One region of the Streptomyces sp. NPDC003393 genome, then DNA from elsewhere that is predicted to be linked to it. Evidence: riboswitches for the same ligand, from Rfam matches in the RefSeq annotation. Region 1 holds a riboswitch; the other holds the start of a gene.

What was found. A riboswitch is a leader RNA that binds a small molecule or an ion and turns the genes downstream of it on or off. The one in region 1 is predicted to bind S-adenosylmethionine.
Region 2: linked by a shared signal. The riboswitch ahead of ACWDUZ_RS30725 (aminotransferase class V-fold PLP-dependent enzyme) and the one ahead of thrC (threonine synthase) in region 1 are both predicted to bind S-adenosylmethionine.

The regions. Positions count from the first base shown of each region.
Region 1 is NZ_JBSFRB010000022.1:94,249-104,101, reverse strand. Features, by position in the region: gene ACWDUZ_RS21830 (ROK family protein) at 1-853, opposite strand, end outside; gene ACWDUZ_RS21825 (ABC transporter substrate-binding protein) at 962-2,278, shown strand; gene ACWDUZ_RS21820 (DUF3263 domain-containing protein) at 2,331-2,591, shown strand; gene otsB (trehalose-phosphatase) at 2,628-3,500, shown strand; gene ACWDUZ_RS21810 (alpha,alpha-trehalose-phosphate synthase (UDP-forming)) at 3,652-5,088, opposite strand; gene ACWDUZ_RS21805 (hypothetical protein) at 5,261-5,932, shown strand; gene ACWDUZ_RS21800 (glucosyl-3-phosphoglycerate synthase) at 5,959-6,921, opposite strand; SAM riboswitch class I at 7,123-7,263, shown strand; gene thrC (threonine synthase) at 7,282-8,568, shown strand; gene ACWDUZ_RS21790 (MoaD/ThiS family protein) at 8,565-8,840, shown strand; gene ACWDUZ_RS21785 (cold-shock protein) at 9,269-9,472, shown strand; gene groL (chaperonin GroEL) at 9,802-9,853, shown strand, end outside.
Region 2 is NZ_JBSFRB010000041.1:59,296-69,148, reverse strand. Features, by position in the region: gene ACWDUZ_RS30750 (NlpC/P60 family protein) at 1-660, opposite strand, end outside; gene ACWDUZ_RS30745 (NYN domain-containing protein) at 1,007-2,356, opposite strand; gene ACWDUZ_RS30740 (hypothetical protein) at 2,418-2,657, opposite strand; gene ACWDUZ_RS30735 (rhomboid family intramembrane serine protease) at 2,815-3,567, shown strand; gene ACWDUZ_RS30730 (Lrp/AsnC family transcriptional regulator) at 3,564-3,845, shown strand; gene ACWDUZ_RS30725 (aminotransferase class V-fold PLP-dependent enzyme) at 3,885-5,270, opposite strand; SAM riboswitch class IV at 5,454-5,570, opposite strand; gene trpD (anthranilate phosphoribosyltransferase) at 5,648-6,712, opposite strand; gene qcrB (cytochrome bc1 complex cytochrome b subunit) at 6,859-8,496, opposite strand; gene qcrA (cytochrome bc1 complex Rieske iron-sulfur subunit) at 8,493-9,551, opposite strand; gene qcrC (cytochrome bc1 complex diheme cytochrome c subunit) at 9,548-9,853, opposite strand, start outside.

The DNA of each region.
Region 1 (9,853 bases):
CCGCGGGGACGATCGACGGCGGTTTCTGGAAGGTGACCCGCCGCCGGACGGCCTCCCGCAGCGGAGCGAACAGGGTCTCCCCCGCTTCGGCGAGCCCGCCGCCGATGATCAGCGTCCCCGGGTCCAGCAGGGTGAGCGCGGTGACCAGCCCGTCGGCGAGCGCGTCCACCGCCTCCTGCCAGACCTTCTGGGCGCGGGCGTCACCGGACGAGACCGCCTTGGCACAGTCCGCCGCGTCCGAGTCCGGGCCCCCGCACGCCTCGGCCCAGGCCTGGCTGACCGCAGAGGCGGACGCGTACCGCTCCAGACAGCCGCGCTGACCGCACGGGCACGGGGTGCCCCCGGGGCGCACGACGATGTGGCCGATCTCGCCGGCGAAGCCGTGCGCGCCAGCCTCCACCCGGCCGTCGATGCCGATGGCGCCCGCGATCCCGGTGCCCAGCGGTACGAAGAAGAACCGGTCGGCGCCCTGGCCCGCGCCGATCCGGCCCTCGGCGAGACCGCCGGTGCGCACGTCGTGACCGAGCGCGACCGGGGTGCCGAGCCGCTCGGCGAGCAGGTCGCGCAGGGGTACGTCGCGCCAGCCGAGGTTGGCGGCGAAGGCGGCGATGCCGCGTTCCTCGTCGACGATGCCGGGCACGGCGACGCCGGCGGCGGCCGAGGGCTCGCCGAAGCGCTCGGCGCCGTACGCGCGCAGCTCGGCGGCGAAGCCGAGGATTCCCTCGACGACGGCGTCGGGTCCGCGTTCCCGGCCGGTCGGGCGGCGCGCCTGGTGGAGGAGGTCGCCCTCCGCGCCGACCAGTGCGGCCTTCATCCCGGTGCCGCCCACATCGAGAGCGATGACGTGTCTCACGGAGAACAGTGTGGCCCGTCGACCCGCAAGAGGTCTAGTCCACTCACGTGGTGTAGACCTGTCGTGTCCGCATGGTGAACACGACAAGGGTTGGGGCTGAACACAGCAGTGCAGCGGCGTAGGACAGGAATGATCGCGGTGGTGTCCGCGCTGGGCATGACGACGGTCCTCGGCGGCTGCGGAAGCAACGGCTCCTCGGACGTGACCCTCGAGCTGGTCGCGGCCGACTACGGCAACTCTCCGGCCAACACCTCGCAGAAGTACTGGGACCGGCTGGCCAAGGACTACGAGTCCCGGCACCCCGGTGTGAAGGTCCAGGTCAGCGTGTACTCCTGGACCGACGTCGACCGCAAGGTCAAGGAGATGGTCGACGCCGGCGACCCGCCGGACATGGCGCAGATCGGCGCCTACGCCGACTACGCCGACCAGGGGCTGCTCTACAAGGCAGACGACCTGCTCTCCATCCCCGTCCAGGCCGACTTCCTCGGCCAGCTCTCCGAGGCCGGACAGGTTCGGCACGTCCAGTACGGCATCCCGTTCGCGGCCTCCACCCGGGTGCTCTTCTACAACAAGACGCTCTTCGACCAGGCCCACCTCACCCCGCCCCACACCTGGGACCAGCTCGCCGCCGACGCCGAGGCGCTGAAGGCCAGGGGCGTGACGTACCCGTACGCGCTGCCGCTGGGGCCCGAGGAGGCGCAGGCGGAGACCATGTTGTGGCTGCTGAGCGGCGGCTCCGGCTACACCGACGACATCGGCACCTACACCCTCAACTCCCCGCAGAACACCGAGACCTTCACCTGGCTCAAGGACGAACTGGTCGGCAAGGGCCTGACCGGCCCCGTCGCCCCCGGCAAGCTCGATCGCGCGGACGCCTTCGCCGCCTTCGCCAAGGGCGACGTCGGCATGCTCAACGGCCACCCCACGCTGATGCAGCAGGCCGCGAAGAACGGCGTGAAGTTCGGCATGGTCCCGATGCCCGGTCGCAACGGCACGCCCAAGTCCACCATGGGCGTCACCGACTGGATGATGGCCTTCAAGAAGAACGGCCACAAGGACCAGGTCGGCGACTTCCTCGACTTCGTCTACAGCGAGAAGAACGTCCTCGACTTCTCCCGCGAGTACGACCTGCTGCCCGTCACCACCTCCGCCTCCGACGCGATGGCCGCCGCCCAGCAGGACAAGGCTCTGTGGCCGTTCCTGGAGGAGCTGCCGCTCGCGCAGCTCTATCCGGTCGGCAAGACGTCCTGGGCCGGGATCAGCGCGGACATCAAGAAGCAGATCGGCCGGACGGTGAGCCCCGGAGGCGACCCCACCGCGGTTCTGAACCGGCTCCAGGAGAAGGCGTCGGAGGAGGAGAGCGCGGAGAGCGGGCGGACCGCGCGAGGCGCGGACGACGCGGGCAGCGCGGAGAACGCGGGCTAGCGGGACCGCCGGGCCGGGCCTCGTTGTCCGTGGCAGGAGCTACGGTGCACCCATGGACGACGCGGGCGACGAGCGGGAGGGGCCGGCGAGGAGCCTGGACCGCAGGGAACGGGACATCCTCGCCCTGGAGCGACGCGGCTTCGCCGGCCCCGGCGCGAAGGAGCGCGCCATACGCGAGGAGCTGGGCCTGTCACCCGTTCGCTACTACCAGCTGCTCAACGCGCTCCTCGACGACACCCGTGCCCTGGCGCACGACCCGGTGACGGTGAACCGGCTGCGCCGGGTGCGCGAGGCGCGCCGGTCGGAACGCTGAGGAGTGGCCGCGGCCCGCGGTGGATAGGTTCGGCACATGGGCAGCCAGGACAGTCACCAGACGAACCCGACCGACGCCGGCCACTCCCTGCCGACCCCCGCCACACGGGCCGGAAGGGACGGACTGGCCGCGCTGCTGGCGCACCCGGAGAAGGCGGTGATCGCCCTCGACTTCGACGGCACGCTGGCCCCGATCGTGGCCGACCCGGACCAGGCCCGCGCGCACCCGGAGGCGGTGCCCGCGCTCGCCGCGCTCGCGCCGAAGGTGGCCGCCGTCGCGGTGGTCACCGGCCGCCCGGCCGGCGTCGCGGTCCGCCACGGCGGCTTCGCCGGCGTACCCGGCCTGGAGCATCTCGTCGTCCTCGGCCACTACGGCGCCGAACGCTGGGAGGCCGCCACCGGCAGGCTCACCGCACCGGCCCCGCATCCGGGAGTGGCCGCCGTGCGTGCCGAGCTGCCGGGCTTCCTCGACCGGATCGGCGCCTGGCACGGCACCTGGACCGAGGAGAAGGGCCGCTCCCTCGCGGTCCACACCCGCCGCGCGGACGACCCCCGGGCCGCGTACGAGCTGCTCCGCGAGCCCCTGGCGGAGCTGGCCGCCCGCCACGGCCTGATCGTCGAACCGGGCCGCATGGTCCTCGAACTGCGCCCGCCGGGCATGGACAAGGGCGTGGCCCTGTCGGACTACGTCCGCGCCCTGGGCGCCACCTCGGTCCTCTACGCGGGCGACGACCTCGGCGACCTCCCCGCCTTCGCCGCGGTCGACAAGCTACGCTCCGACGGAGTGCCCGGCGTGCTGGTGTGCAGCGGCAGCGCGGAGGTCACCGAACTGGCCGAGCGGGCGGACCTGGTGGTGGACGGCCCGGCGGGCGTGGTGGCGCTGCTGCGGACACTGGCGGCGTGGCTGTAGGACCCGCGGGCGGCCGTGCGAAGCCGCGGCCCGCGGGCGGCCGTGCCACGCGCCCTGCGGGCCGTCGTGCGGCAGGGCGGCTCGGGTGGGCGCCGGTCCCCTGCGGGGAGCCCCCGAGCGGGCAGGCGCACCCACCCCACAGCACCCCCGCCTACCCCAGTCGGTCCAACTCCCGCAGCTGATCCAGGAACCACTGGGCCGGCGGCAACGCGGTCGCCGCCGCGGCCAGCCGCTTCGTCCGCTCCGCACGCTCCGCCCCCGGCATGCTCAACGCCTGGTGCAGCGCCTGCGCCGTCCCCACCACGTCGAACGGATTCACGGCCACCGCGTCCTCCCCCAGCTCCTCGTACGCCCCCGCCTCCCGCGACAGCACCAGCGCGCACCCGGAGTCCGAGACGACCGGCACCTCCTTGGCGACCAGGTTCATCCCGTCCCGGATCGGGTTGACCAGCGCCACGTCCGCGATCCGGTACGCCGCCAGCGACCGCGCGAAGTCGTCCTCGACGTGCAGCACGACCGGCCGCCACCCGGCGGTCCCGTACCGCCCGTTGATCTCGTCCGCGAGCCGCCGCACCTCCGCCGTGTAGTGCCGGTACACGGCGAGGTCCTGCCGCGAGGGGTAGGCGAACGCGAGATGCACCACCCGTTCGCGCCACTCCGGGTGGTGCTCCAGCAGCTGCCGGTACGCCAGCAGGCCCCGCACGATGTTCTTCGACAGCTCCGTACGGTCCACCCGCACGATCGTCCGGCGCGGGCCGCCGTCCGGGGCCGCGCCGATCTCCTCGCGCAGCGCCGCCATCCACTCGAAGACGTCCGCCCGGTGCGAGCGCTCCCGCAGGAACTCGGCGTCCGCGCCCAGCCCGTGCACCCCGACCCGGGTGTCCCCGAGCCCGCCCACGAGCGCCTCGCAGCACCCGGTGAACGCGTCCGCCCACCGCCGGGTGAGGAAGCCCAGCCGGTCGGCGCCCAGCATGCCGCGCAGCACCTGCCCGGCGACGTCGTCGGGCAGCATCCGGAAGTAGTCCGCCGGGGCCCACGGCGTGTGCGAGAAGTGACCGATGCGTACATCCGGCCGGAGGTCGCGCAGCATCCCCGGCACCAGGGTCAGGTGGTAGTCCTGCACCACCACGGCCGCGCCCTCGGCCGCCTCCTGGGCCAGCGCCTCGGCGAAGGCCCGGTTGTAGGCCTCGTAGGACGCCCACCGGCGCCGGAACTCCTGGTCGAAGACGGGCTCAAGCGGCGTCTGGTACAGCATGTGGTGGACGAACCACAGCACCGAGTTGGCGATGCCGTTGTAGGCGTCGGAGAACACCTTCGGGTCGATGTCCAGCATCCGCACCCGCTGTCCGCCGGTCGCCTCCGACGGCAGTCGGCGTTCACACGCGTAGCGGCGTACGGCCTCCCGGTCGGCGTCGTTCAGCGCGGCGCACACCCATACCGCGCCCGCGTCCGGTCCGATCGCGGACAGCCCGGACACCAGTCCTCCGCCTCCGCGTCGGGCCTGGAGCGAGCCGTCCTCGCTGATCCCGTACGAAACCGGCCCGCGATTGGACGCGACCAGCACCTCGGCACCGTGCGTTGCAGCCATGGTCCTCAACCTAGCCCGCCCCTGGAACGCTCAAACGTGGCCGGGGATCACTCGGCACGGATCCCGCCGCCGAAGACTTGTGAAGAACATGTGATGGACATGAGGATGTTGGGTGTCTTCTGGTGATCTCCGTCCGGGCAGGGTGCCGGACGGTCCGTGAGGGGTGGGGTTCGTGCATTTCATACGCGTGCGCCGGTTCGGCCCGGTGCTGCTCCTGGCCGGCGCGCTGGTGCTGGCCGGCTGCGACGACGGTGACTCCGGGACGCCGAAGGCGGCACGTTCGGCCCCGGCGACCGCGGCCGCCGGAGCGCAGCAGTCCGAGGAGCCGGCGAGCACGGAGCCCGCGAGCCCCACCCCTACCCCGACGCCCACCCCCACCCCGACGCCGACCCCCACGCTGCGCGACTACACCGGCGCCCGCATCGGCACGGCCATCGCCGCCGCCAAGGCGAGCGGCGTCGGCTACGTCGTCCGGCTCCAGGGCACCGGCCGCCGGGCCTCGTCCTGGAGAGCGAGCGAGAAGGTCTGCGACCAGCGCGCCCACGCCGGCGAAGTGACGTTCACCCTGGCCCGCGACGGTCGCGACTGCGCCGGCCGGCTGCTGTACACCCCGGCGCCCACGCCGACCGCCTCCACCGCCCACGGCGGCGGGGGAAGCGGCGGCAGCGGTGGCGGCGGCACGGCCTGCGCGATCACCAGCCCGGCCGGCAACTGCTACGCCGACGGCCAGTTCTGCGCCCAGCGCCACCACGGCATGAGCACCTACGGCAAGGGCGGCGAGTACCTGACCTGCGAGCGGGACGCGGCGGGCCGCTGGCGCTGGTCGGACGGTGTCGCCGGCTGACGGCCGGGCCCCGGCCGAACCCGCGCTCAGGCCACCTTCCGGGTGGCGTACTCCGCGATCTCGTTCATCGGCGGGCGCTCCTCGGTGTCCACCGAGTACGTGCGCGGCTCGAAGCCGTCCTCACCGCGCTCGAACTGGGTGAGGGCGGGGCGGATCAGATGGCCGCGGGCCAGGCGCAGCTGGGCGGTGCGGTAGATCGCGGCGGCCATCCGGCCGAGCGCCTGGCCGTCCTGGTGGCGGTGCTTGCGTACGCCCACGTCGACCTGCGCGAGGGCGTCCAGGCCGACCAGGTGCAGCGCGTCGACCAGCATGCCCAGCTCGACGCCGTAGCCGACGGGGAACGGCAGCTGTTCGAGCAGGGAGCGGCGGGCGGCGTACTCGCCGCCGAGCGGCTGCACGAAGCCGGCCAGCTGCGGCCAGTGCATGTTGAGCAGCGGGCGGGCCATCAGCTCCGTGACCCGGCCGCCCTGCCCGGTCGGGGCGCCGCCGGTGCCCGGCACGGTCAGCGGACGGTCGTACATCGCCTTGACCAGGTGCACGTCCGGGTCGGTGAGCAGCGGGCCCACGATCCCGGTGACGAAGTCGGAGGAGAACTCCCTCAGGTCGGCGTCGACGAAGCAGATGACGTCCCCTCGGGTGACCAGCAGGGAGCGCCACAGCACCTCGCCCTTGCCGGGGACGGCCGGGATGCGGGGGAGTACGGCGTCGCGGTGCACGACCCGGGCGCCCGCGGCGGCGGCCCGCTCGGCGGTGCGGTCGGTGGAGCCGGAGTCGACGACGACGATCTCGTCCACGAGCGGCGCCCGCACCACCAGGTCCCGGCGGACGGCGGCGACGATGTCGCCGACCGTCTCCTCCTCGTTCAGCGCGGGCAGCACCACACTGATGGAGGAACCGGTCGCGCGTTTTGCGGCCAGGAGTGTCTGGAGCGGGCGATCGGTCACGGACCAGGAGCGCGTGCTCAGCCAGCGCTCGACTTCTTCCAGCACGATCGACGGCTCCTCACTCCTGCTCGGCTCGCTGGCCGGGACCGGCGGTGTCCGGATCGCGGCGTGGATCACATCTTCGTGTGATCCGTCTCGCGGTTCGGACGTCCCCCTCTCACTGTCCCGGCCGTCGGTTACAGTCTTGAACAACGCGGATGACCATCGCATGCCGGGGGTCATCACCCGCGACTCACAACCGAATACCGCTCATCCAGAGGGGCAGAGGGACACGGCCCGACGAAGCCCCGGCAACCCCCCTGAGCCGGACTCGTCTCCGCGAGGCGCCAGGCCAGGGAAGGTGCCAATTCCGTCTCACGGCGAGATGCGTCGTGAGGAAGATGAGGAGAAAGGGCCTCGCCTCACATGGCTGTGCAGACTGTCGCAAGCAGCACCTCCGGATCCACCGTCGACCTGGGCCCCGCCGCGGCCCTGAGCTGTCGCGAGTGCGGTCACCGCGTCCCCCTCGGCCCGGTCTTCGCCTGCGAGGAGTGTTTCGGCCCGCTGGAGATCGCCTACGACTTCTCGGCCTACGACACCGAGGAGCTGCGCAAGAAGATCGAGGCCGGCCCCGCGAACATCTGGCGCTACGCGCCGCTGCTGCCCGTCCCGGCGGACGTGGCGGACAAGCCGAACCTCAACCCCGGCTGGACCAAGCTCGTCAAGGCCGACCGCCTCGCCCGTGAACTCGGCGTCACCGGCGGGCTGTACGTGAAGGACGACTCCGGCAACCCGACGCACTCCTTCAAGGACCGCGTGGTCGCCCAGGCCCTGGAGGCCGCCCGCGCCTTCGGCTTCACCACTCTGTCCTGCTCCTCCACCGGCAACCTCGCGGGCGCCGTCGGCGCCGCGGCCGCCCGCGCCGGCCTCCGCTCCTGCGTCTTCATCCCGCACGACCTGGAGCAGGGCAAGGTCGTCATGGCCGCGATCTACGGCGGCGAACTCGTCGGCATCGAGGGCAACTACGACGACGTGAACCGCTTCTGCTCCGAGCTGATCGGCGACCCGGCCGGCGAGGGCTGGGGCTTCGTCAACGTCAACCTGCGGCCGTACTACGCCGAGGGCTCCAAGACGCTGGCGTACGAGGTCTGCGAGCAGCTCGGCTGGCGGCTGCCGGACCAGATCGTCGTCCCGATCGCCTCCGGCTCCCAGCTCACCAAGGTCGACAAGGGCCTCCAGGAGCTGATCAGGCTCGGGCTGGTCGAGGACAAGCCGTACAAGATCTTCGGCGCCCAGGCGGAGGGCTGCTCGCCGGTGTCCACGGCCTTCAAGGCCGGGCACGACGTGGTGCGCCCGCAGAAGCCGAACACCATCGCCAAGTCGCTGGCGATCGGCAACCCGGCCGACGGGCCGTACGTGCTGGACATCGCGCGCCGCACGGGCGGTGCGGTGGAGGACGTGACGGACCAGCAGGTGGTCGACGCGATCAAGCTGCTCGCCCGCACCGAGGGCATCTTCGCGGAGACCGCCGGCGGCGTCACGGTCGGCGTCACGAAGAAGCTGATCGACAGCGGAGCCCTCGACCCGACGAAGACCACCGTCGTCCTGAACACCGGCGACGGCCTGAAGACGCTGGACGCGGTGGCCGGCACCGGCCTGACCGCCACCATCCGCCCGACCCTGGACTCCTTCCGAGAGGCTGGCCTCGTATGAGCGTGACCGTTCGCATCCCCACCATCCTGCGCACCTACACCGGCGGACAGGCCGAGGTGAACGCCGAGGGCGCGACCCTCGCCGAGGTCATCTCCGACCTGGAGAAGAACCACACGGGCATCGCCGCGCGCGTCCTGGACGACCAGGGCAAGCTGCGCCGCTTCGTCAACGTCTACGTCAACGACGACGACGTCCGCTTCGAGCAGGGACTGGAGACGGCCACCCCGGACGGCGCGGGTGTGTCGATCATCCCCGCGGTCGCCGGCGGCTGACCATTACCCTCGGTAATTCGATTACCGATTGTTCACGGAACGGCCCCCTCCGTAAGGGAAGCGGAGGGGGCCGTTCTGAGTGATTGAGCGCGGTAGAGTTGGGGAACGCGCCCCCGGTCCACGGATCGGTAAGTCCTGGTTTCCTGCCGCACGCCGATAAGAAGTAGCCAAAGTGTGCGGGCTTTTCGCGGCATTTGTCTTGTTTGTGGGGCCCGACTTGCCCTGAATCAAGCTGAATTCTCGTCATATTCCGGACCCCGTCCGTCCAGAATTCTCGTCCGATTGACCTGTTGCAGACGGCAGTTGGACAGATACATTCAGCCGCGGTCGACGCGTTCCGGCGCACGCCCCCGTCCACGGGGGGTGAGGTCTGACCCGGGTCCGCGAAGTGTGGATCTGTGCAAGGGCCAGTAATAGGGGAGTTAGGCATGGCTCAGGGCACCGTCAAGTGGTTCAACGCGGAGAAGGGGTACGGCTTCATCGCGGTCGACGGTGGTGCGGACGTCTTCGTCCACTACAGCGCGATCCAGATGGACGGCTACCGCTCGCTGGAAGAGGGCCAGCGGGTCGAGTTCGAGATCTCGCAGGGTCAGAAGGGCCCGCAGGCGGACATGGTCCGCGTCACGGCCTGATTCGCGCGACCACCGCAAGCGATCAGCTTTCGAGGGGCCCGCACCTCCACCCGGGGTGCGGGCCCCTCGGCGTGTCGCCGTACGCGTGGGCCGCCACCCCGGCCGTCGCGCCCCGAGGAGGCTCGCTTCGCGAGCACGCCTTGCACTCGGGTGGGTCGAGTGCTAATCATTGGCGTTAGCACTCTGAAGGTGAGAGTGACAGCGAAGGACCGGGTCGGTGAGGCCCGCGGGCCGGGTGGGGCAAGGAACCACGAGGCCGGCGAGCCGTCCGTCGCGGGCGCGGGCGCGGTCCGAAGGAATCACCCCCAGTCCTGGAGGGACCACTTCACATGGCCAAGATCATCGCGTTCGACGAGGAGGCGCGGCGCGGCCTCGAGCGCG
Region 2 (9,853 bases), on a different contig from region 1:
GGCGCGCTCGCTGGCGCGGGTGGCGCGGGCCTTGTCGGCGGCGGCGAGGTCGGCCTTCTCCTTCGCCGTGAGGGTGTTGAGCAGCTTCTGCGCCTCGGCGAGCTTCGCCTTGACCTCGTTCTTCTTCTTGCCCAGCTCGGTGCGGGTGGCGGCGAGGTCCTTGAGCTTCTCGGTGGCCTCGGCGCGCTCCTGGGCGAGTTCGCGCTGCTTGTCCTGGATCTTCTTCAGCGCGTCGACCTGCTGGCCGCTCAACTGGTCGAGCGTGGAGGCCTTGTCCAGGTAGCTGTCCGGGTCGGAGGAGAGGAAGAGCTGCACGGACGGGTCGATGCCGCCGGAGCGGTACTGGCCGGCCGCGAGCGAACCCAGGCTGTCACGCAGCTTGTTGAGGTCCTGCTGACCGCGGGCCACGTTGTCCTGGATGGTGGAGATCTCCTTCTGGAGCTTCTCCTGCTTCTCCTTGGCCCCGTTGTACTTCTCGGTGGCCTGCTCCGCCTGCTCGTAGAGCTTGTCGACCTTGGACTTCACCTCGTCCTTGCTCGGCTTCGCGCTCGGTGCCGCGTTGGCCGCCTGCGCACTGATGGCAACGGCGGCAGCAGCTGCGGTGGTGAGCACGGTCACACGCGCACGGCTCGGCTGTTTGGGTCGACGGTGGGAGGCCACGAAAGCGAGCTCCTTCTTCTGAGCGATCACCCGCTTGGAGGTTCGAGCCCAGACCCTAGTGACCTCATCGTGATGAATTCAAATCCTCACAGCAAAAAATCCCATCACAGCATGCATTCTTTGCACACAACTCACCGGGCGTAAGACACGGTTGACGCTACGTTGCGTGACGGTTCCGTCAATTCAGGCGTTAAACCTCTACGTTGCGATTGATGCGCTGATCGCCTTATGTCCGTTTTGCATCGCACGGAAGGGGTGCCGTCGCTTCACGCCAGAAAGGGCTCAGCGGAACAAGAGGCCGCACAGAAGTGGGCTCAGCGGGGTGAGGAGGCGCTTCAGGGCGGACTCAGCCGCGTGAGAGGCGCTTCAGGAGCACCAGCGAGGCCACCGGGCGCGCCCCCGCCCGGGCGACGCCGTCGGCCACCTCACGGTCGGTGGAGACGACGATGACCGGCCGGCCGGGCGGCTCGGCCCGCACCAGCTGACGGATCAACTCGTCTGCGGTGACACCCGGTTTGGAGAACAGCACCCGCACGCCGCGCGGCGGCGCGAGCAGCACCGGCGCGGCCAGCTCGGCCCCGTCGAAGACACAGGTGACCTCGGCGCCGGTCTGCGCGGCGAGCTGCGAGAGCTGCCCGAGCAGCCGGAGCCGCTGCTTCTCCAGCGGCATCTGCGGATAGCCGGTCTTGGTGACGTTGTAGCCGTCCACGACCAGATGGGCCTGGGGCAGCGCCAGCAACTGGTCGAGGATCGCGGGGTCGTGCTCGGACAGGGCGCGGGCGGCGATGTCCTTCGGCGTCATCCGTCCCGGTTCGACCGCGTCCACCGTCTCGGCGGGCCGGACGGACACCGGCGGCAGGGCCAGTTCACGGCGCAGCCCCTGGGCCGCGTCCAGCATGGTGTCCAGCAGCAACCGGACCCGCATGTCCTCGACGCTGCGTCCCTCGCGGGCCGCTCTGCGGGTGGCCTCCAGGGCGGCCTCGGCCTCGCCCAGGCGGGCCTTGAGCCGCCGGGTCTCGCTGTCGGCGGCCGACACCTGCGCCTGCCCCTCGGCGCGCAGGGCCTCCGTCTCGGCACGCGCCTTGCGCAGGGCGGCCTCACCGCGCTTGACGTCGCTGAGCGCGGCGCGCAGCTTGCGGTGCAGCGACTCGGTCTCCTTCTTGGCCGAGTCCAGTTCGGCGCGCAGCCGTTCGGTCTCGGTGCGCGTCTGCTCGCGGGCCGCGTCGAGCTGCGCGCGCAGCCGCTCCAGCTCGGCCCGGCTCTCCTCGTCGACGCGCTCGGCGTGCGCGCGCTGGGCCTCCTCGCCGGCGGCGGTCACCAGCTTCACCCAGCCCGCGGGGCGCAGCACATAGGCCGCGGCCGCCACGTCGAGCGGCTCCGCGGCCGCGGGCGGCGAGCCGGAGTCCAGGGCGCCGCACAGTTCCGGCTGGACCTCTCTGAACTTCTCCCCGACGCGCTGCCGGAACAGCGTGTCGGTCTCCAGCGCCGCCGCCATGGCGTTGCCCGCGAACTTGGCCCTGCGGTTGGGGGCGAACCGGGCGTACTGCCGCAGCTGTGCGGGCAGCTCGGCGACCGTCAGGCGGCCGAAGGCGTCGGCAATGATCTGCACGACCCGGCGGCGCACCCCGTCGGGCAGCGGACGGTCGAGCACCTCAGCGGCGCCGTCGTCCGGCTCCCCGCCTTGTGTCTCCACCATCCGTCACCCCAATGCTTGCGGGACCCCCGGTGGGGGATCACCTGTGCGGGGCCCGCTCCGCTCAGGAGCCGGCGCCCGGCCTGTCCACGAGTTCCACCTTGTCCACGGCGTTGCACCAGCGGCAGCGCACCGATTCGATGGTCTCACTGACCACCTCGCGCTCCTCGACCGTGGGCTCTCCGGCCAGGTCCAGGTGTACGTACTCGACGACCTTCGACGAGCGCGTCACGTCGAAGCGGGTGAGGTTGCCACAGAGGGTGCAGCGCCACCGGGTGGTGGCGGTCGGCAGGGGAACCGTCATCGCGACCTGTTCGCCTTCCTTCCAGTGTCCGTGACGCGCCAGCTTCCCTGGAGCGCCGGCTCGTAACCCTACGGCCTGGTGAGCACTCGCCGCCCGGGTGTCCACGGCGGCGAGGCGGTCCATGCCGATGCGTCCTGGTACGCCATGCTCTGTGCACATGAGCGGGTACAGGAACGCGGTGGCGGCCCGGACGGTCAGGGCCCTCAGGGCGGTACGGACCATGCCGGCGCCGGCGACGAGTGCGCTGGTCGTCCTGTGCTGTCTCGTGTTCGTGCTCGGCCCGGCCTCGGGCCTCACTCCTTTCTACGGCAGCGGGAACGCGCTGCTGCTCGCCCAGCGGTCCTACTTCCAGCGCTGGGGGGTGATCCCCGCCGAGCTGTTCTCCGGGGCTCCACGGGCCGCCCTGACCCCCGCGACGGCCCTGTTCGTGCACGGCAGCTGGGTGCATCTGCTGGGCAACATGCTCTTCCTCCACGTCTTCGGGGCGATGACCGAGGAGCGGATGGGCCGCACTCAGTTCACGCTGTTCTACCTGGGCTGCGGCTACCTGGCCCTGCTGGGCTACGCCGCCGCCCACGCCGATTCCGGGCAGACGCTGGTGGGGGCCTCGGGCGCCATCTCGGCGGTCCTGGGGGCGTTTCTGTATCTGTTCCCGCGGGCCCGGGTGACCAGCCTCTTCCCGTTCCTGTTCTTCCTGCCGCTGCGGCTGCCCGCGTGGGTGGTGCTGCCGTTCTGGGCGGCCCTGCAGTGGCTGGCCGCCAGACAGGCCGGCCAGGGCCCGGGGGTGGCCTACCTGGCCCACGTCATCGGCTTCGGGCTGGGCTTCGCCTACGCGTGGGCGAGGTACGGGCGGCCCACTAGAGTGAAGGTCACCCCTGCTCCGGCCCCCGAGGGAGAGAACCAGCCGTGATCACCGCGATCGTCCTCATCAAGACCAGCGTGGACCGGATCCCCGAGATCGCCGAGCGGATCGCCTCGCTGGAGTGCGTGAGCGAGGTCTTCTCCGTCACGGGCACGTACGACCTGATCGCCATGGTCCGGGTGCGCCGGCACGAGGACCTCGCGGAGATCATCCCCGGGCGGATCAGCAAGATCCCCGGTGTCGAGGCCACCGACACGCACGTGGCGTTCCGCACCTACTCACAGCACGACCTGGAGGCGGCGTTCGCCATCGGGCTGGACTCCTGACCCGACCGCCCGGACGCCGCCTCGCCGAAGGACCCGGGGTCACACCGCGGGGACGCAGCGGCCGTCCTCCGTGCGGTACCGCCACTTCGCGCCGTCGCGCACCAGTTCCCGCACCGCCGCCACGAACCGCGCCACGTGCTCGTCCGGCGTGCCCGCGCCGAAGCTGATGCGGACGGCGTTGAGGGACCTCTCACCGGGCGCGGCCTCGGGGGCGCCGCACTCGCCCTGCGTGCGGGGGTCGCTGCCCAGCAGGGTGCGCACCAGCGGATGGGCGCAGAACAGCCCGTCGCGCACGCCGATGCCGTACTCGGCGGAGAGCGCGGCGGCGAAGTGGGAGCTGTTCCAGCCCTCGACCACGAAGGAGATCACGCCGACGCGCGGGGCGTCGTCCCCGAACAGGGAGAGGATCCGCACCTCGGGGACGTCGGCGAGGCCCTCCCGCACCAGGCGGATCAGCCGCTGCTCACGGGCCACCAGGCTGTCGAAGCCGGCCTCCGTCAGCGCCTTGCAGGCCGAGGCGACGGCGTAGGCGCCGATGACGTTGGGCGAGCCGGCCTCGTGGCGGGCGGCGCCGTCGTGCCACTCCACCTCCACTCCCCCGTCGGTGCGCCGTGCGACCCGGCGGCTCGCGCCGCCGCCCGCGAGGTACGGCTCGGCCTGGCGCAGCCAGTCGGCGCGGCCCGCCAGCACCCCGGAGCCGAAGGGGGCGTACAGCTTGTGGCCGGAGAAGGCCACATAGTCGACGTCCAGGTCCGAGACCGACACCGGGTGGTGCGGGGCCAGCTGGGCGGCGTCCAGGACGATCCGGGCGCCGTGCGCGTGCGCGGCGGCGGCCAGCTCCCGTACGGGCCACAGCTCGCCGGTGACGTTGGAGGCACCGGTGACGCAGACCAGGGCCGGGCCGTGGGGCTCGCGGTCGGCCAGCGCCCGCTCCAGCGTGGCCACGGCCTGCTGCGGGGTGCGCGGGGCGTCGAGGTACGTCACCCGCGCGTCCCTCCCCCGGGCGGCGTGGAGCGACTCCCAGGGCAGCAGTGAGGCGTGGTGCTCGGTCTCGAAGACGAACACCCGGCAGCCGGCGGGGAGGGCACGGGCCAGCAGGTTCAGCGAGTCCGTCGTCGAACGGGTGAAGACCACCTGGTCCCCTTCGCGGCAGCCGAGGAACTCGGCGACCGTGCCGCGGGCGTTCTCGAACAGGTCGGTGGACAGCTGCGAGAGGTAGCCGGCGCCGCGGTGGACGCTGCCGTAGTACGGCGCGTACGCCGCCACGTCGTCCCAGACGCGCTGGAGCGCGGGGGCGCTGGCCGCGTAGTCGAGGGCGGCGTAGGTGACCTCACCACCCGTCACGAGCGGCACGGTGACATCCCTGCCCAGAACGGGCAGCGGGGAACGAACGGACTGGTCTGTGGCAAGGGTGGAGACGGACATGGGTGAACTCCCGTGGAAGCAGGTGGAATCACCACGCGAGCGGGCACGGCTCGAGCGTGGGTGAAGGTGAAAAAGGGGGATGCGGAGGCGGGGCTCTGCGGCCCTATCGCATTCGCTTGCTCACGGAAGGCTCCCTCGTACGACCAGGACCCCTGGCCCCACGCTCTTCACAAGCGTGTGAGGGGTCCGCGCTTGCCGTAGACCCAGCTGCCTACGGCCTGGTCCTCACCCGGGGCACCCCGCCACGGACGGAGGGTTGCCGGACAGCCGGCCGGGGCCTCATGGCTGTCACTCATGACCTGGAAGGAACGTACGCGAGGTGATCGTGGTCCCGCAACCCGTGTCCGGATCGCGGGACCACGACACCCGCCGTCACGTCATGCGTTGCTGGCCGTCACCCAGCGCTCCAGCGTGCGCCGGGCGGCCCCGGAGTCGATGGACTCCGCCGCCTTCTCCATGCCGGACCTGATCTGCTCCACCAGAGTGCCGGAGCCCGGCTCCAGCGCGACCAGGGCGGCCGCCGAGTTCAGCAGGACGGCGTCCCGTACGGGCCCCTGCTCGCCGTCCAGCAGGCGCCGGGCGACCTCCGCGTTGTAGGAGGCGTCGGCGCCGCGCAGCGCCTCCACCGGCACCAGGCCGATGCCCACGTCCCGCGGGTCGAAGGCCTCCTCGGTGACCCTGCCGTCACGGACGACCCACACCCGCGAGGTCGCGGTGGTGGTCAGCTCGTCCAGGCCGTCGTCGCCCCGGAAGACCAGGGAGGAGTTCCCGCGCTCGGCGAAGACGCCCGCCACGATCGGCGCCTCGTGGGCCACGGCGACACCGACCGCCTGCGCCCTCACCTTCGCCGGGTTGGTCAGCGGACCGAGCACGTTGAACACCGTACGGATCCCCAACTGCCCGCGTGCGGCGCCCACGTGGCGCAGTGCCGGATGGAACTTCACCGCGAAGCAGAAGGTGATCCCGGCCTCCTCGGCGACCTCCACCACCCGCTGGGGGCTCAGGTCGAGATTGACGCCCAGCTTCTCCAGCACGTCGGACGCCCCGGAGGCCGAGGACGCGGCCCGGTTGCCGTGCTTGACGACCTTCGCACCCGTGCCGGCGACGACGATCGACGACATGGTGGAGATGTTCACCGTCTTCGCGCCGTCGCCGCCCGTGCCGACGATGTCGACGGTGGCGCCCGGCACCTCGATCACGTTCGCGTGCTCGTACATCGTGCGGACCAGCCCGGTGATCTCCTCGACGGTCGCACCCTTGGCCCGCAGCGCCACCGCGAATCCGGCGATCTGGGCGTCCGTCGCCTCACCGCCCATGATCCGGTCCATGGCCCAGGCGGTGTCGTCGGCGGTCAGGTCCCGGCCGTCCAGCAGTCCGTTCAGCACCCGGGGCCAGGAACGGCCCGCCGCGGTGTCGCCTCCAGCGGGGGTCACAGCGTTCATAAGCCGCTCCTGGGTCGGTGTCCCGGACTGCGGGACGCGCATCTCGAACGACTCCACCCTATCCAGCCCGACGCACCGCGAAGGGCCCCGTCCGGGGTTCGGACGGGGCCCTTCGGCCGTGGCGTGGCGACGCTCGGACTGAGTGATCAGTGGTGGCCGTGGCCGCTCGTGATCTCCTTGTACTCCTCGACGGTCGGCTTAGGGATCTGGCTGTCCTCGCCGTAGAACGCGCCGCTGAGCTTGGCGCGCAGCTTCTGCGTGCCGGAGATCTTCCGCTCGACGCCGTTCTCGTCGACCGTCGGACCGAGCTCGACCGGCTCGTACTGCTGGTGAGCGGTGAGGGTGTACAGCTGCTCCTGGCTGAGCGGCTCGTGCACCTCGATGAACTCACCGTGCGGCAGGCGCTTGATGATGCCCGACTCGCGGCCGTGCAGCACCTTCTCCTTGTCCCGGCGCTGCAGGCCGAGGCAGATCCGCTTGGTGATGACGAACACGATGGCCGGCACGACGAAGAACGAGATCCGCACGAACCAGGTGATGGCGTTGATCGACAGGTGGAAGTGGGTGGCCCACAGGTCGTTTCCACCGCCGACCAGCAGCACGAAGTACCACGCGATCCACGCGGCGCCGAAGGCCGTGCGGGTCGGGGCGTTGCGCGGTCGGTCCAGGATGTGGTGCTCGCGCTTGTCGCCGGTGACCCAGGACTCGAGGAACGGGTAGACCGCGATCGCCACCAGGACCAAGGGGAAGATCACCAGCGGGACGAACACGCCCAGCACGAGGGTGTGGCCCCAGAAGTTGATCTCCCAGCCCGGCATCGTACGGATCAGGCCCTCGGAGAAGCCCATGTACCAGTCGGGCTGGGCTCCGGTGGACACCTGGTCCGGACGGTAGGGGCCGATGGCCCAGATCGGGTTGATCTGCGCGACCGCCGCGATGGCCGCGATGACACCGAAGACCAGGAAGAAGAAGCCTCCGGCCTTGGCCATGTAGACCGGCATGAACGGCATGCCGACGACGTTGTTGTTGGTCTTGCCGGGGCCCGCGAACTGCGTGTGCTTGTGGTAGAAGACCAGGATCAGGTGGCCGACCACCAGGCCGAGCATGATGCCCGGCAGCAGCAGGATGTGGATCGAGTAGAACCGGGCCACGAAGTCGTGACCGGGGAACTCGCCGCCGAAGAGGAAGAACGACAGGTACGTGCCGACGATCGGCACGGACAGGATCGCGCCCTCCATGAAGCGGACACCGGTGCCGGAGAGCAGGTCGTCCGGCAGGGAGTAACCGGTGAAGCCGGTGAACATGCCGAGGACGAACAGCAGGAAGCCGAACATCCAGTTGATCTCACGCGGCTTGCGGAACGCGCCGGTGAAGAACACGCGCATCATGTGCACGAACATGCCGGCGAGGAAGACCAGCGCCGCCCAGTGGTGGATCTGCCGGATGAGCAGACCACCACGCACCTCGAAGGAGATGTGCAGGGTCGAGTTGAACGCCTCGCTCATCAGCTGTCCCTGGAGCGGGACGTAGCTGCCGTGGTACACCACCTCGTTCATCGAGGGGTGGAAGAACAGCGTCAGATACACACCCGTGAGGATGATGATCAGGAAGCTGTAGAGGCAGACCTCACCCAGCATGAACGACGGGTGGTCGGGGAAGATCTTGCGCATGTTGGCCTTGGCCAGGCTGTAGATGCCCATCCGGCCGTCGACCCAGTCGGCGAGCTTCTCGCCGGCCGGTTCCTTCCCGCGCGAGCGGGTCGTGTGGCTCGCTGTAGTACTCATCCGCGCTCCCAGAATGCAGGACCGACGGGCTCCTCGAAGTCGCCGAGCGCCTGGAGGTAACCCTCGCTGTCCACGCCGATGCGCAGCTGCGGCAGGGCGTGACCGGCGGGGCCGAAGATCACTCGGGCACCGTCGGAGAGGTCGAAGGTGGACTGGTGGCACGGGCACAGCACGTGGTGCGTCTGCTGCTCGTACAGGGAGATCGGGCAACCGACGTGGGTGCAGATCTTCGAGTACGCGACGATGCCCTGGTGCGACCACTCCAGCTCGCGCTTGTCCTTGATGTTGTCCGGCTGGAGCCGGACGATCATCAGGGCCGCCTTGGCGATCTCCGTCTGGAAGTCCTCGTCCGCCTCCTCCAGGCCGTCGGGCTTGGCGAAGGTGAGCGAACCGACGGCGACGTCCTCGGGACGCAGCGGCTGGTTGGTGTTCATGTTGACCAGGCGCTTGCCCTTGGCCCACATGGTGTGGCGCAGGCTCGTGCCGGGCAGCGTACCGAGGTCGCGCAGCAGGAACAGGCCGGACAGCGGCACCAGCGTGAGCGCACCCAGCAGGGTGTTGCGGATCAGCGGACGGCGGCCGATCGCGGACTCCTTGGCGCCCTGCTTGAAGTCGGCGTGGACCTTCGTGCGGACCTCGGGGGACGCCTCGATCGGGTGACGCTCGTCGGCGATCTCCGCGTCGGACATCAGGGTGCGGGCCCAGTGGACCGCGCCCGCGCCGATGCAGAACAGCGCGACGCCCAGGGTCAGGCCCAGCGCGAAGTTCATCGCGCTGACGTGCCCGATCGGGAAGACGTAGATCGACTCGTCGTTCGGGATCGTCACGAAGGAGGCGATGAAGCCGAGGGTGGCCAGCATCGACACCGTGAACAGCAGGGCGACGGTGCGCTCGGACCGCTTGGCGGCCCGCTCGTCGAGGTCCTGGATCCGGTGCTCGTGGGGCGGCAGGCCCGGGTCGGCGAACGGGTTCCTCTCGTCCGCGACCTTCACGGCGCCGTGCGCCGCGCCCTGCTCGGCAGGCAGGTTCTCTTCTGGAATGTCTTGGCTACTCATGACTTCTTGGCCTTTGCGGTCCGGGCGGCGACCCACACGGCGACGACGATCAGCGCGCCGAGACCGAAGATCCACGCGAACAGACCCTCGCTGACCGGCCCGAGGCCGCCCAGCTCCAGACCGCCGGGGTTCTCCGTCTCGTCACCGTTGACCGCGTTCAGGTACGCGATGATGTCCTTCTTGTTCTTCGACGACAGCGTGGTGTCGGGGAAGGAGGGCATGTTCTGCGGGCCGGTCTGCATGGCCTCGTAGATGTGCTTCGGCGCGACGCCCTCGAGGTCCGGGGCGAACTTGCCGTGCGT